Regions from separate parts of the Mesorhizobium sp. M1396 genome, predicted to be linked through region 2. Evidence: predicted binding sites of a transcription regulator. Region 2 holds the regulator's gene; each other region holds the start of a gene.
The links. The regulator LexA, encoded in region 2, represses DNA repair genes until DNA is damaged. The targets are predictions, from matches to a motif close to TGTTCNNNNTGTGTTCNG.

Region 1: NKH02_RS03820 (ImuA family protein) is a predicted target of LexA. The motif match lies at 794-811, and genes of this name have one in related genera.
Region 3: dinB (DNA polymerase IV) is a predicted target of LexA. The motif match lies at 1,921-1,938, and genes of this name have one in related genera.

Annotation. Positions count from the first base shown of each region.
Region 1 is NZ_JAMYLA010000004.1:55,885-60,652, forward strand. Features, by position in the region: partial or broken gene NKH02_RS03810 (AhpC/TSA family protein) at 165-260, opposite strand; partial or broken gene NKH02_RS34510 (AhpC/TSA family protein) at 263-410, shown strand; gene NKH02_RS03815 (hypothetical protein) at 502-630, opposite strand; gene NKH02_RS03820 (ImuA family protein) at 843-1,601, shown strand; gene NKH02_RS03825 (Y-family DNA polymerase) at 1,516-3,039, shown strand; gene NKH02_RS03830 (error-prone DNA polymerase) at 3,036-4,768, shown strand, end outside.
Region 2 is NZ_JAMYLA010000044.1:40,209-44,976, forward strand. Features, by position in the region: gene kynA (tryptophan 2,3-dioxygenase) at 1-438, shown strand, start outside; gene kynU (kynureninase) at 521-1,768, shown strand; gene lexA (transcriptional repressor LexA) at 2,214-2,966, shown strand; gene NKH02_RS25010 (ComEC/Rec2 family competence protein) at 2,960-4,768, opposite strand, start outside.
Region 3 is NZ_JAMYLA010000088.1:5,395-10,162, reverse strand. Features, by position in the region: gene NKH02_RS32515 (cupin domain-containing protein) at 1-624, shown strand, start outside; gene dinB (DNA polymerase IV) at 643-1,890, opposite strand; gene NKH02_RS32505 (winged helix-turn-helix transcriptional regulator) at 2,246-2,662, opposite strand; gene NKH02_RS32500 (dihydrofolate reductase family protein) at 2,774-3,361, shown strand; gene NKH02_RS32495 (2OG-Fe(II) oxygenase) at 3,377-4,120, opposite strand; gene NKH02_RS32490 (methylated-DNA--[protein]-cysteine S-methyltransferase) at 4,117-4,290, opposite strand; gene NKH02_RS32485 (hypothetical protein) at 4,585-4,768, opposite strand, start outside.

The DNA of each region.
Region 1 (4,768 bases), on a different contig from region 2:
GCTCGGGCCGATGCGGTTCGACAACAACAAAACAGGAGATCCCCACATGCAGCGGTTGAGAGAGTTCAAGGGCACCACCTTCCGAATCCGTCATGGAGGGCTCCAACCCGAACGGCGGGACGGAAGGTTTTTCGATGCGGGCCGCGGCGCGAGGGTTCGCCCTCCGGGTCGGATGCGCTAAGAAGACCGGGTAGCGGATGGTAACGGAAGTAGAGCCGCGCACGTTCGACCGGGGTCTTGACCACTGCGAGACATTCTACCGATCTCGCGCGACGGCAAGATCGCGCTCGACGATTTTCGAGGCCGCAGCCCGTTGTTGGTCGGTTTGTTTCGAGGGCCTGCACTGTCCATTCTGCCGGCGCCATGTCGCGGCGATGGCGCAGCTCAATCCGGCCCTGAAGGAGAAAGGCGCGCCTCGAACACAATATTCGGTACCCGGTCGCCCGCCTGCAGCGGACGGTCGACACTACTCGTGGACATGGACAACCTCCTCGCCCCGGATCAGTCAAGAAAAGGCAGCACGACATGCGCTTTGGGGTTGAGCCCGTGCTGGGGGCGCAAAACTTCCTGCGCCAGGGCAAAATAGCTTTCGGCCTCTGCCATATTGCCGAGGTCGAGATTACGCGCCATCCCAGCCATCGTAACACGAAAAGAGCATCAGCGGTCGCCGGTTTCGCGAGCCGTCTCGAGCGCCGCGGTAAACAGTGCGTCGTCTCATCCGAGGTTTCCGAGAGCATCGAATGCCCTCCTTCCGCGGGGCACGACATCATCCCGGTTGACTCTTGGCCAAGACGAGAACAAATGTAGAACATATCACGGGCTTTCCGCGTTTCAAGGGTCAGATGAGTGTATCGGCGCCCCCTGCTGCCATTTCCGACCTTCGAGAACGCATCGCGCGCCTCGAAGGCGGAAAGGCGCGCGCCCGAATGGTTTTGCCGTTCGGAGTGGCCGCGATCGACAGGGTTCTGCCGGGAGGCGGGTTGACTTTTGGCGGTCTGCACGAGGTCGCGGGCGGTGGCAATGGCGCCGTCGATGGCGCAGCGGCGGCACTCTTCGCTGCCGGTATTGCCGCGCGCACGGTGGGCAAGGTGCTGTGGTGCGTTACCCGGCCCGATCTGTTCGCGCCTGCGATCGAACAGGCCGGCCTTCCTCCGGGACGGGTAATCTATGTCGAAGCCGGCGACGAAAAATCCGTTCTTGCCTGTTTCGAAGAGGGTCTTCGCGGAGGTTTTGGCGCTGTCGTTGCCGAGATTGCACGGCTTTCGATGACGGCCTCACGGCGGCTTCAGCTCGCCGCCGAAAGCTCCGGCGCCATCGGCATCGCCATTCGCCGCTGGCGTCGGCAGACGGAGGCAACGGATTTTGGGCAGCCAACCGCCGCAGAGACACGCTGGCGGGTGTCGGACCTGCCGTCGACGCCATTGCCTGTACAGGGAGTCGGGCGTGCGCGCTGGCAGCTTGAACTGATCCGATGCCGTGCAGGAGAGAGTGCAGATTTCATAGTGGAGGCTTGCGATGCCAAGGGTCGTATCGCTCTTCCTTCCGATGTGGCCGACAGACCGCTTCAGAAGGAAATCGGGCGACGCCGCGCCTCCGCCTGAGACGCCGCTCGTCCTCATCGGCCGTGATGGTCGTCGCCGTGTCGTGCTTGCGGCCGACGCGGCAGCACGCAACGCCGGCCTGCGCATCGGCATGCCGGCGAGCAAGGCGCAGGCGCTGGTCCCGGGCCTGATTGTCCATGATGCCGAGCCCGAGGCCGACGAGATCGCGCTCGAGCGGTTGGCGTTGTGGGCGCTGCGCCGCTATGCACCTGTCGTCGCCTCGGATCCACCGGACGGCATCGTCATCGACACGACCGGCGCCGAACATCTGCATGGCGGCGAGGCGGCGATGCTGACCGAAATGGTGGCGCGGCTTGGCGGCTCCGGCTTCGCCGCGCGTGCCGCGGTCGCTGACAGCTGGGGTGCCGCCCACGCTCTGGCCCGCTTCAGTACAGGGCAGACGCTTGTGGTTCCATCCGGCGAGATTGCACAAGCGATCCTGCCTTTGCCGATCGCTGCCCTTCGCCTGCCCGCCGTGGCAATCGATAGCCTGAGGCGGCTGGGGTTCGAGACAATTGCGGATCTCACCGGCACGCCACGCGCGTCGCTCGCCTTGCGTTTTGGGCCGGAGGCCGGCCGCCGCCTCGACCAGGCGTTCGGACGCGTGAGCGAACCGATCGAGCCGATCCGGCCGGAGGAGATCGTCGAAGTGCGCCGCAATTTTGCCGAGCCGATCGGCGCGGCAGAAACAATCGCGCGCTATACCGGCAAGCTGGTCGCTGAACTGTGCGCCTCACTCGAGACGCGAGGGCTTGGCGCACGCCGGCTCGATCTTCTGTTCTTGCGCGTCGACAACCGCATCGAGGCGATCCGTGTCGGCACAGCAATGCCGGTGCGTGACACGAAGCGCTTGACCCGGCTTCTCACAGATAAAATAGAAACTATCGATCCCGGCTTCGGCATCGAGCTGATGCGGCTTGCCGCGACCGCTGCCGAGCCGCTGCGGTCCAGGCAGATGATTTCCTCGCTCGCCGAGGCGTCCGAACCCGATGTGTCGGATGTGATCGACATCCTCGCCAACCGTGTCGGCGAGGACCGGCTCTATCGCTTCGCGCCGGTGCAGAGCGACGTCCCCGAACGGTCGGTTCAACGCATTGCCCCAATTGCACCTGATACCGGCGAGGGCTGGCCCGGCCATTGGCCGCGCCCAGCCCGCTTACTGCCGCGACCCGAGCCGATCGAGACGGTCGCACTTCTTCCCGATCATCCGCCCGTGACCTTTACCTGGCGCGGCGTCCGCCGGCGTGTGAAACGGGCGGATGGTCCGGAACGCGTCTTCGGGGAATGGTGGAAGCGCGACGCCGAGCTCGCGGCGGTGAGGGACTATTTCCAGGTCGAGGATGAGAGCGGCGAGCGCTACTGGGTCTATCGCGCCGGCGACGGCGAAGACGCCGCGACCGGATCGCATAAATGGTTCATGCATGGGATCTTCGGATGACTGGCGCGGCCCGATATGCCGAGCTGCAGGTCACCTCGCATTTCAGTTTCCTGCGTGGGGCGAGTAGCTGCGAAGAGCTGTTCGCGCAGGCGGCACTGCTCGGCATCGAAGCGCTGGCTGTCGTCGATCGCAATTCGCTTGCCGGCATCGTGCGCGCCCACGAAGCGGCGAAGGCGACAGGCGTGCGGCTGACCGTCGGCTGCCGTCTCGATCTTGCCGACGGCATGTCGATCCTGGCCTATCCAACGGACCGGCCGGCCTATTCGCGCCTTTGCCGCCTGCTGTCGCTCGGCAAGGGCAGGGCGGGCAAGGCAAAATGCCATCTCGAATGGGATGATGTCGTCGCCTATGGCGAAGGTCTGATTGCTGTCCTGGTGCCGGACGAAGCCGATGATCTTTGTGCCGTTCGTTTGCGGCGGTTGCGCGACGCCTTCGACGATCGTGCCTATCTAGCGCTCACCTTGCGCAGGCGTCCGAACGACCAGCTCAGGCTTCACGAGTTGGCAAATCTTGCGACGGCGATGCACGTGCCCACCGTCGTCACCAATGACGTGCTCTTCCACGTGACGGCCCGCCGCATGCTGCAGGATGTCGTCACCTGCATTCGCCACAACGTCACCATCGATGATGCCGGCTTCCGGCGCGTACGTCATGCCGACCGCTATCTCAAACCGGGCGACGAGATGGCACGGCTCTTCAGCAATTATCCCGAGGCCTTGGCGCGCACGATCGAAATCGCCGACCGCTGTCAGTTCTCGCTCGACGAACTCGCCTACCAATACCCGGAGGAGAAGACCATGCCGGGGCTGACGGCCCAGCAGGCGCTGGAAAAGCTTACCTGGGAAGGTGCTGACCGCCGCTATCCCGAGGGCGTGCCTGACAAGGTGGCCCAAATCCTGAGACACGAGCTGCGGCTGATCGAGACGCTCAAATACGCGCCGTACTTTCTCACCGTGAACTCGATCGTCCGCTTCGCGCGCAGCCAGGACATTCTTTGCCAGGGCCGCGGCTCGGCCGCCAACTCAGCCGTCTGCTATGTGCTGGGCATCACCTCCATCGATCCCGAACGCAACAACCTTCTGTTCGAGAGGTTCGTCTCCCAGGAGCGGCGCGAGCCACCCGACATCGATGTCGATTTCGAGCACGAACGGCGCGAGATCGTCATGCAGTGGGTCTATGAGACCTACGGCCGCGACCACGCAGCACTTTGCTCCACCGTCATCCGTTATCGCACCAAGGGCGCCGTCCGCGATGTCGGCAAGGCGCTCGGCCTGCCCGAAGATATAACCAAACTTCTGTCCTCGCAGGTCTGGGGCCACGGTGAGGCGGTCGATGAGCAGCGCGCCCGCGAGCTCAACCTCAATCTCGGCGATCGGCGGCTGCGCCTGACCCTCGAACTCGCCGCGCAACTTGCCGGCACGCCGCGCCACCTCTCGCAGCATCCGGGCGGCTTCGTCCTGACGCATGATCGCCTCGACGATCTCGTGCCGATCGAACCGGCGGCGATGAAGGATCGCCAGGTCGTGGAATGGGATAAGGACGATATCGACGCCCTCAAATTCATGAAGGTGGATGTCTTGGCCCTGGGCATGCTCACCTGCATGAAGAAGTCATTCGATCTCCTGTCCGAGCACAAGGGCATCGCCCTCGACCTGGCGACGATCCCGTCGGAGGATCCGCGCACCTACGCGATGATCAGGAAGGCCGATACGCTCGGCGTTTTCCAGAT
Region 2 (4,768 bases):
GCCGGCAACCGCAACCTCGCCATGCTCGGGCCGCACAAGCACCGGCCAGACCTCAGCGGAAAGCTGGAGGCGATCCTGGCGGAGCCGTCGCTCTACGACGAAGCGCTGCTGCTCTTGGCGCGCAACGGATTCGATATCGGCGCTGATGCCAGGCGCACGGACTGGCGTGAGACGCGAACCGAGAATGAAGAGGTCCTGGTCGCCTGGCAGACCATCTACCGCGACCCGCAGCGCTACTGGATGTTCTACGAACTGGCCGAGAAGCTGGTCGACTTCGAGGACTATTTCCGCCGTTGGCGCTTCAATCATGTCACCACGGTCGAGCGCATCATCGGCCTGAAACGCGGCACCGGCGGCACGTCGGGTGCTTCGTACCTGAAGAAGATGCTCGAGGTCGTGCTGTTCCCGGAGCTGTGGACGGTCCGCACCCGGCTCTGACATCATCGAAATGAGAACAGGCACACCGAGGGGACGCGCTTGCAGCGGGAACCCTTCGCGAACAACCGAGGACTGAACGACCATGAGTGGAATTCCTGATCTCGCTGCGATCGAAGCGATGGATGCCACGGATCCGCTGCGTGCCATGCGCGATCGTTACATTTTGCCGGAGGGGGTGATCTATCTTGACGGCAATTCGCTTGGAGCAGCGTCTCATGCCGTTTTCGGCGAGCTGCAGCAGGCGGCGACCCAGGAATGGGCCCAGGATCTCATCCGGGCCTGGAATACAGCCGGATGGTTCGAGATGCCGATCGAACTCGGCGATCAGCTTGGACGCCTGATCGGAGCCGCGGCCGGCCAGACCGTCGTCTGCGACACGACGTCGACCAACATCTACAAGGTGCTGCATGCGGCGATGGAGATGCGGCCCGGCCGGTTGGCCATCGTCGCCGAGGGTGACAGTTTTCCCACCGACCTGTACATCGCCGAAGGCGTGGCCTCGACCCGGGATGGCGCCTTGCTGCGCCTCGCGGGCGTCGACGCGCCAACCATCGAAGAGCTGATCGACGAAAGCGTCGCGGTGGTGCTGGTCAACCACGTCAATTACAAATCCGGTGAACTGCGCGACATGACGGCGCTGACGCGCAAGGCTCATGCGGCCGGAGCGCTGATCGTCTGGGATCTCTGCCACACCGCGGGCGCTCTGCCGGTCGAGCTCGATCATGCAAATGCTGATTTCGCTGTCGGCTGCACCTACAAGTACCTCAACGGCGGTCCGGGCGCGCCAGCCTTCATCTATGCCGCCCAGCGCCACCACGGCGAGATCAGCCAGCCACTCAGCGGCTGGTGGGGGCATGCACGGCCCTTTGCCTTCGAACGGGGTTATGTTGCCGGCACCGGTATCCGCCGCTTTCTGTGCGGCACGCAGCCGGTCCTGTCGATGCGGGCGCTCAAAGGCGCGCTTGCCATCTGGAACGACGTCGACATGGCGGCATTGCGAAAGAAAAGTGTCGCGCTGACCGAACTGTTCATCCAGCTCGTCGAAGCGAAGTGCGGCGCCTATGGTCTCACGCTGGAGAGCACTCGCGACGCGACCAGGCGCGGCAGCCATGTGTCGTTCCTTCACGATCATGGCTATCAAATCATGCGGGCGCTGATCGAGCGCGGAGTGATCGGTGACTTCCGCGCGCCGTCAACCATCCGTTTCGGATTTACGCCGCTCTATGTCGGCTACAAGGACGTGTGGCTGGCGGTCGAGGTGCTGGAAGACATTCTGCGCACGAGTGCATGGAAGGACCAGCGTTTCGCCGTCAAGGAGGCCGTGACCTGACGCGGCCGTCCCGACGATCTGTTGTCGCGTCTTGCCCCCAGGTCGGATGACGGAGGACGAATTTTTCAACTCGCGAATGCGTTCGCCGCTGGTGGCCGGCGCAGGCTGCAATAGATTAACCAAGGTTGGCATTTTGGCTTCGTTTCGTTCACGGCAAACGAACGCCCGGAAAGCTGGAAATGCGCCCGTCGCGGATCCATGGGCAGCTCATGCCAGGCTTGAGCCAAGGGTGGGCCACAGCCCATTAACCATAACAATTTCAATGCCGGCAAGCGCATTGTGACGGCATACAGTCGTCGACGAGGCCCGCTGGCGAGCGCCAATAATTTCGACCCCCCTAATAAATTCATTAAACTTTAAACAGTTGCGGAACACAACTGGAACAGATAGTGTTTGTTCTGGGTTTGTTTTTCCGATTCTGGTTTCAGGTACCCTGGGGGCCGCCATGCTGACGCGCAAGCAACACGAACTGCTGATGTTCATCCATGAACGCCTGAAGGAAAGCGGCATTCCGCCATCCTTCGACGAGATGAAGGAGGCGCTCGACCTTGCCTCCAAATCCGGGATTCATCGTTTGATCACGGCACTGGAAGAGCGCGGCTTCATTCGCCGGCTGCCCAACCGGGCACGCGCGCTGGAAGTGCTGCGGCTGCCGGACTCGATCGCACCCGGCCTCAACGCGGCAAAGAAGTTCTCTCCAAGCGTCATCCAGGGCAGTCTTGGTCAGGCCAGTCTCGGCCAGGGCGGCCTTGGCCGGCAGATCAGGCCAGCGTCTTCGCGGATGTCTTCAGCAGGCAATGACGACGACGTGGTCGCCGCCGTGTCGATCCCCGTGATGGGGCGCATCGCCGCCGGTGTGCCGATCGATGCCATCCAGCACCAGACGCATTCGATCTCGGTGCCGCCAGACATGATCATGGGCGGCGAGCACTATGCGCTGGAGGTCAAGGGCGACTCGATGATCGAGGCCGGCATCTTCGACGGCGACACCGTCATCATCCGCAATGCCGATACGGCGAGCCCTGGCGAGATCATCGTGGCGCTGGTGGATGAAGAGGAAGCGACGCTGAAGCGGTTCCGCCGCAAGGGCGCCTCGATTGCTCTCGAAGCCGCCAATCCGGCCTATGAAACCCGTATTTTCGGGCCAGACAGGGTCAAGGTGCAGGGCAAGCTCGTTGGCCTGATCCGCCGCTACTGAGGCAGCTGCGGTTTAACGACTGGCTTCTCGGGTCTCTTGAAGGGCGGCAGGCCTCTCGCCTCGCGCGAAAACTTGCGTTGCGCGTGCCAGGGTCGATATGGCCTGTCCACGGCGAAGCTGATTGTCGCCGGCGTGGTCGCCGATTGGCGATCGAAGAAGACGGCAGCACTGCCTTTGCGGGCCAGTTGCCGTTTGGTGATGACCAGAACCAGCGGGTTGTGACAGGCGTCATAGGCCGTCGCGTCATTGATGACGATCAGGTCGGCGAAACCACAGGCTTTCCAGGTGTCTTTTCGGTCCTCGATATAGGCAATGAACGCGCCAGACGGATGCCTGGCGAGACAAACGCCTGATGTGCAATAGAACGGCGCTCCGGGCGGCATTTCAGCCGCATCCGCGACGTCGAATTGACCGTCGCCTTCGTCGAACACCTCCGGCACGATGATGCTTTCGGATGTCAGCGCACGCTTCCAGTTGTCGACGGTGAATTCGTTCGGCCTGGCCCGGCTGACCGCGAGTTCGCCGCCGCCGATCGGCAACGCAACCAGCCGTGCGTCCTCCGAGATCAGCACGTCGGGTGCGCGCGTGTCCGAGACCGTCAGCAGGCCGGCAAGCGCGAAAGGAAGAGCTGCCAGCCGCAGCCATGTCGTCGCCATCGTCGCGATGACAAGGGCAATCGCCACCAGAAGAACAGACTGCTGCGAAATCAAGCCGATTGCGTCGACTGGCGAACGCTCGGAAATCCATCCGGACATTGCGATCATCGCCGTCAGGCCTTTGCCCATTACATAAAGAAAGGGGCCGTCGGCGCCGAATGGCATCGCCAGTGCGCTGAGGACTGCGAAAGGCATGACGACCAGTGATACGATCGGCATGATCGCCAGATTGGCGAACAGGCTGAGCGGCGACACACGCTGAAAATGCCAGATGGCAAACAGCGCCGTGGCGCCGCCGGCGATGATGGAAGTCATGGAAAGGCCGCCTGCCGCCAGCAGGAATTTTCGCGTCAGGAAACCAGGCAGCGACCGCTTTGGCGGCGGTGGTCTCGTCTTTCCCGCACGATGCTCCGACCAGCCGGCATAGGCGCCGACCAGCGCCGCGGTTGCGGCGAAGGACATCTGGAAACTCGGGCCGACCACTTCATGCGGCGACACCACGATGACGGCGATCGCCGAAACTGCTAGATTGCGCATGGTGAGTGCCGCCCGATCGAACAGCACGGCAATCAGCATCACCGCCAGCATGATGAAGCTGCGCTCGGCGGCGACGACGACGCCTGAGATGATGAGATAGGCGGCGATCGAGAACAGTGCCGCGACGGCGGCGTATTTCTTGACCGGACGACGCGCGGAAAAGTCCGGAAACAAGGCGAAGGCGCCGCGCAGCAACCCCATGATGGTGCCGGCGACGAGCGCCATATGCAGTCCGGAAATGGAGATGATGTGGTAGATGCCGGTACGCCGCATAGCTTCGTTGATGTCATCGGGAATGCCGGCGCGCACGCCGACGATCAGCGCCGCGGCGATCTCGCCCTCGGCGCCACCGACGCTGCCCCTGATGTGGTCGGCAATCGCTTCACGGGCTTTTTCTATCCCCGAGGAAAGGCGGGCCGATATCGGCATGCCGCCGTCATCGGTGACGATAAGTTTTGGATTGCCGAGAAAGAACCCGCTGCCGCCGATGCCGGCGAAATAGCTGTCGAAGGAGAAGTCGTAGCTGCCCGGCCGCACCGGCCCGGTCGGCGGCAACAGCTTGGCATATCCAGTGATCAGGGAGCCGGCGATCATGTCCGCCGGGATCTT
Region 3 (4,768 bases), on a different contig from region 2:
GTGCTGGTGCGCGCGCTGGGCAGTCGCGCGATCTTCGATCTCGCGGCGACCCGAAGCTACTGGGACGGCGAGAACACCGGCCTTGCCGCCGGCGATCCGTTGCCGTCGAATGGGACGGCCGGTGTCGCCAAACCCCCGGCAGCGCCGATCCCGGCGATCGCCAGCGATACCGTCGAATGGAAGGTCGAAGGCGAAGGCCCTCGGTTCGGCGGCCGGTCCAGGCACCTGACCCATGCGGCTCTGGGGCGGTCCGATTATCATGTCGGCATGCTGATCGAGGCGCCGGCCCCCGGCATGCGCCTGGCGCCCCGGCACTACCACATGCTCGAAGAGGAGCACGCGCTGATCCTGGAAGGGCAGGTGGCGCTGCTGCTTGGCGAGGAGCGCCACGAGATGAAGGCCGGCGACTATGCCTGCTTTCCCGCCGGCCGGCCGGTTGGTCATTCCTTCCTCAACAGCGGCACCGGGCCGTGCCGCTATCTGATGATCGGCGAGCACAATCCCAATGAGGTCTGCGTCTATCCCGATTCCAACAAGATGGGGGTCGACGCCTTGCGCCGGCGCGACGGCATTTTCGACATGGCAGCGGTGCGACGGTACTGGGATGGCGAAGAGACGCAATAGCGCCCGGCTGTCTCGGCCTCACAATTCCTTCTCCGCCAGTTCCCTGAACTCGTCGGGCACCGAGCGCGCTGCTTCCAGCGCCACCGTGCCGTAGCCGACCGCCTGTTTGCCGAAGCGTTCGCGGATCTTGTCGATGGCGCGGTCGGCGTCGAAGCGTGCCAGGCCTTTCCTGGTACCGGGCCGGCGTTTCTCATCGGCGAGGCCGAGGGGCAGTTCGAGCTGCAGCTCGAAGCTTTCCTCGAGATGTGAGACCGAGATCGCGAGCAGGGAGATCAGCTTCTCGTGCGGATGGTCGGCGAGCACGCCGCGCACCAGGTCGCCGGCGATCTCGGCCAGCATGGTTGTCGCCGAGATCGGCTGGTCGAGCGTGATCGAGCGCGTGACGGCGCTGAGATCGGCAAAGCGCACGCGCACGGTCACGGTGCGGCCGGGCCTCGCCTTGGCGCGCAACCGGCTGGCGACACGGTCGGCCAGGTGCAGCAAAGTGGGCACGATGACCCGCGCCACGGCCGGCTTCTGGCCAAGCGCCGATTGCGCGCCGGCCGAGTGCGCGCGGCGCTTCGTCTCCAGCTTGCGCGGGTCGCGGTTCCACGACAGCGCGGCGAGTTTTTCGCCGGCGGCGGGACCGAGCAGCCGCGTCAGCGCGCCGCTGTGGGTCCGGGCCAGCTGGCCGATGGTCTCGACGCCGATCTCGGCCAGCCGCGCCCTGGTCGCCGGGCCGACGCCCCACATCAAGCCGACCGGCAGATCGTGCAGGAAGGCAAGCTCGCTGCCGGGGTCGACGACCACCAGCCCGTCGGGCTTGGCGACCTGCGAGGCGATCTTGGCCAGATGCTTGGTGCGCGCCACGCCGATCGAGATCGGCAGGCCGAGTTCGGCCCGCACGCGGCGGCGGATGGTCGTGGCGATCTCTTCTGGCTGCCCGAACAAATGCGTGCAGCCGGCGACATCGGCAAAGGCCTCGTCGATGGAGATGCGCTCGACCAATGGGGTGAAATCGTCGAGCACCTTGATCGCCGCGTCGCCCAGCCGCTGGTAGTGGTTGAAATTGCCGCCGACGAAGATCAGCTGCGGGCAGAGCTCGCGCGCCTTGCGTCCCGGCATGCCGCCACGCACGCCGAAGGCGCGCGCCTCATAGGAGGCAGCGAGCACAACACCGCCACCGACCGCGATCGGCTTGCCGCGCAGCGACGGGTCGAGCAACTGCTCGACCGAGGCGTAGAAGGCGTCGAGATCGGCATGCAGGATGGTGGCTGTCGTTTCCATCCGGCCGCATATCCAACGTTGCTGATAGACCTGAACAAATAGAGAACAAAAGGGGGTGATTTGTCAAGCGGAGAGCGGTTTGCGGAATGCCTGGTGAGGTAATCGCTCTCGGTTCGAATGCGTCGCCAAAACCGCAGCGGTAGCGCTGCCCCTCACCTGCCTGCCGGCATCCTCTCCCCGGAGAGGGGCGCTCTCATCGACGGTTTCGCCAACCACCAGCGTTGCAAAAATGGATGCCGGCGTTGCGGCCAGCCCCCTTCTCCCCGTCGCTATACGGGGAGAAGTGCCCGGCAGGGCGATGAGGGGCGGCGGCCACCTTGCAGAGGAGAGTGGTGCTGTTCACGGACCGCGACTACTAGCCAACATGCTCCGCTCGCAACGCCGCCTTCATTCGTTCCAGTTCGGGCTCGCCGCCCGCCGCCAGCTCGTCGGCGATCCGCGCCAGTCTGTCGTCGGCACTACGGTGCTTGCTGCCCCATGCGCCAAGCGTGGCCAGCACGGGCAGCAGGTCGATGCCGGCCTCGGTCAGCCGATAGACAGTCTTCAGCCCATGCGTCGGGTCCTCGCTGCGGGTAAGGATGCCTTCCTGCTGCAGCGTCTGCAGCCGCTCGGCCAGCGTGCGCGACGAGATGCCTTCGTCGGACTGCAGGAATTCGCGAAAATGCTTTTTCCCGGCGAAGACCAGGTCGCGAATGATGAGCAGCGTCCAGCGGTCGCCGAGCAGTTCCAGCGACAGGTTGATCGGGCAGCCTGATTTTTCACGGGTCGACATTTCTATGCTTCCATTTTTAAATCGCTTTACTATTGACATCATTTTTACCTTGGGTCAATGGTTCCGAAAGTAAACCAAATTTCTTTCGAGCCTGACGACCGGGAGACGACAATGAAAAAGCTGATCCTGCAGATGCAGATGTCGGTCGACGGTTTTGTCGGCGCCAATGAGGACCACCGCTGGCAGCTCTGGGGGTGGGGCGACGATATCGGCTGGGACGAGGTGCTGAAGCAGGATTTCAACGCCGTCTTTTCCGGCATCGACACCATCCTCCTCAGCCGCAAGATGGCGGAGGAAGGCTATCTCAGCCATTGGAGCAAGGCAGCGAAGAAGTTTCCGCGCGACCCGTTCTATGCTTTCGCGCAACGCGTCGTCGACGCCCAGAAGGTGGTGCTGAGCGACAAGCTTGAGCAATCGGCGTGGGAGCGCACGAGGCTGGCCAGCGGCGACCTGACGCGCGAAATCAATACGCTGAAGGCGGGCGAAGGCGGTGACATGGCCGTCTTCGGCGGCGCCGGTTTCGCCTCGGCGCTGATCGCGGCCGGGCTGGTCGACGAGTTCCAGCTGTTCATCAACCCGGCGGTGCTGGGTGCCGGACGCCGCATCTTCGACCAGGGCGGTTTCCAAAACTTGGCGCTGCTCGGCTCGAAGGCCTATGCCTGCGGCTTGGTGATCAACCGCTATGCTCCGGCGGGGTGAGGCGGCTCACCATCTTCACTTCGCATCGTGAAAAATAATGCCGACCGTGTGGCGCGTGCCGGAGCGCAGCCGGCTGACGCCGTGGCGCAGATTGACGCGGTAATTGCCCTTGGTTCCCTGCACCGGCCGGTTGTGGACGGCGAAGACAACGGCGTCGCCCTGGCGCAGCGGCACCACCTCGACCCGGCTCTGCATGCGCGGCCGCTGTTCGGTCAGCGCGAACTCGCCGCCGGTGAAATCCTGGCCCGGCTCGGAAAGCAGGATCGCCACCTGCAGCGGGAAGGCGAGATCGCCATAGAGGTCCTGATGCAGGCAGTTGTAGTCGCCAGGCACATATTGCAGCAACAGCGGCGTCGGCCGCGTCTGGCCCGCGGCATGACACTGCTCGAGAAAGGCGGCATGGGTCGCGGGATAGCGCGTGGCCTGCCCCATGCGCTCGTTCCAGCGGTTGGCGACCTCGGCCAGCCTGGGATAGAGCGCGCTGCGCAGGCCGCCGAGCAGGTCCGGCAAGGGATAATGGAAATAGCGGTACTCGCCCTTGCCGAAGCCGTGCCTGGCCATATGGATGTGGCTGCGGAAATGCGTCTCATCCGAATAGAGGCCGGCGATCCGCCGGCACTCCTGAGGCGACAGCAGCTTTTCGATCACCGCACAGCCGAAGCCGTCGAGTTCGGCGGCAAGCGCCGGCCAGTCGTAACCGGCGACGCGTGTCTCGGCGGCTTCGACGACCGATTTGGCAACCTTGGCATGAGCGTTCATATCGTAGCCTCCTTGTCGAGCAGAGCGCGTTTGCGTTCGACGCCCCAGCGATAGCCGGACAGCGTGCCGTCGGCGCGGACGACGCGATGGCAGGGAATGCAGAGCGCGATGGTGTCGAGGGCGGCATGGGCGGTCGCCGGTGCGGCTATTTGAGTTTGCATGAGGTTCATTGCCTTTACTCCTTTGTCTGTGCCTGAACCCTAGTCACGTGCAGGTTGGCGCTCACTCCGGTGCTTGCTTTCAAATTCGAAACTCAAAGGTAGGCGCTCTACGGCGCCCCCCTCTGTCCTGCCGGACATCTCCCCCACGGGTGGGGAGATCGGCTGTCGCCATGACCTTCGCCAATCTCGAATGTTGCAAGAAGAGAGCCGGCGCCTGAGCTGCCGATCTCCCCGGTCCAAACACCCCCTTGCGGGGGAGATGTCCGGCAGGACAGAGGGGGCGCCGTAGAGCGCTGACGGTGCTCATGCGACACGGGTGACAGCGAGTTCTCCAAGCACAAATACCTCACCAGTCAACAGCCTCAACTCGATCTCGCCGGTCGCGGTGCGGCTCCACTCGGCTCTGCCGTCATCGACAAGCGTGCCGATGGCCACCATCACCCGTGACTTCGCGTCCTGGGCGTGGCGGCTGGTCACCTCGCCGTTG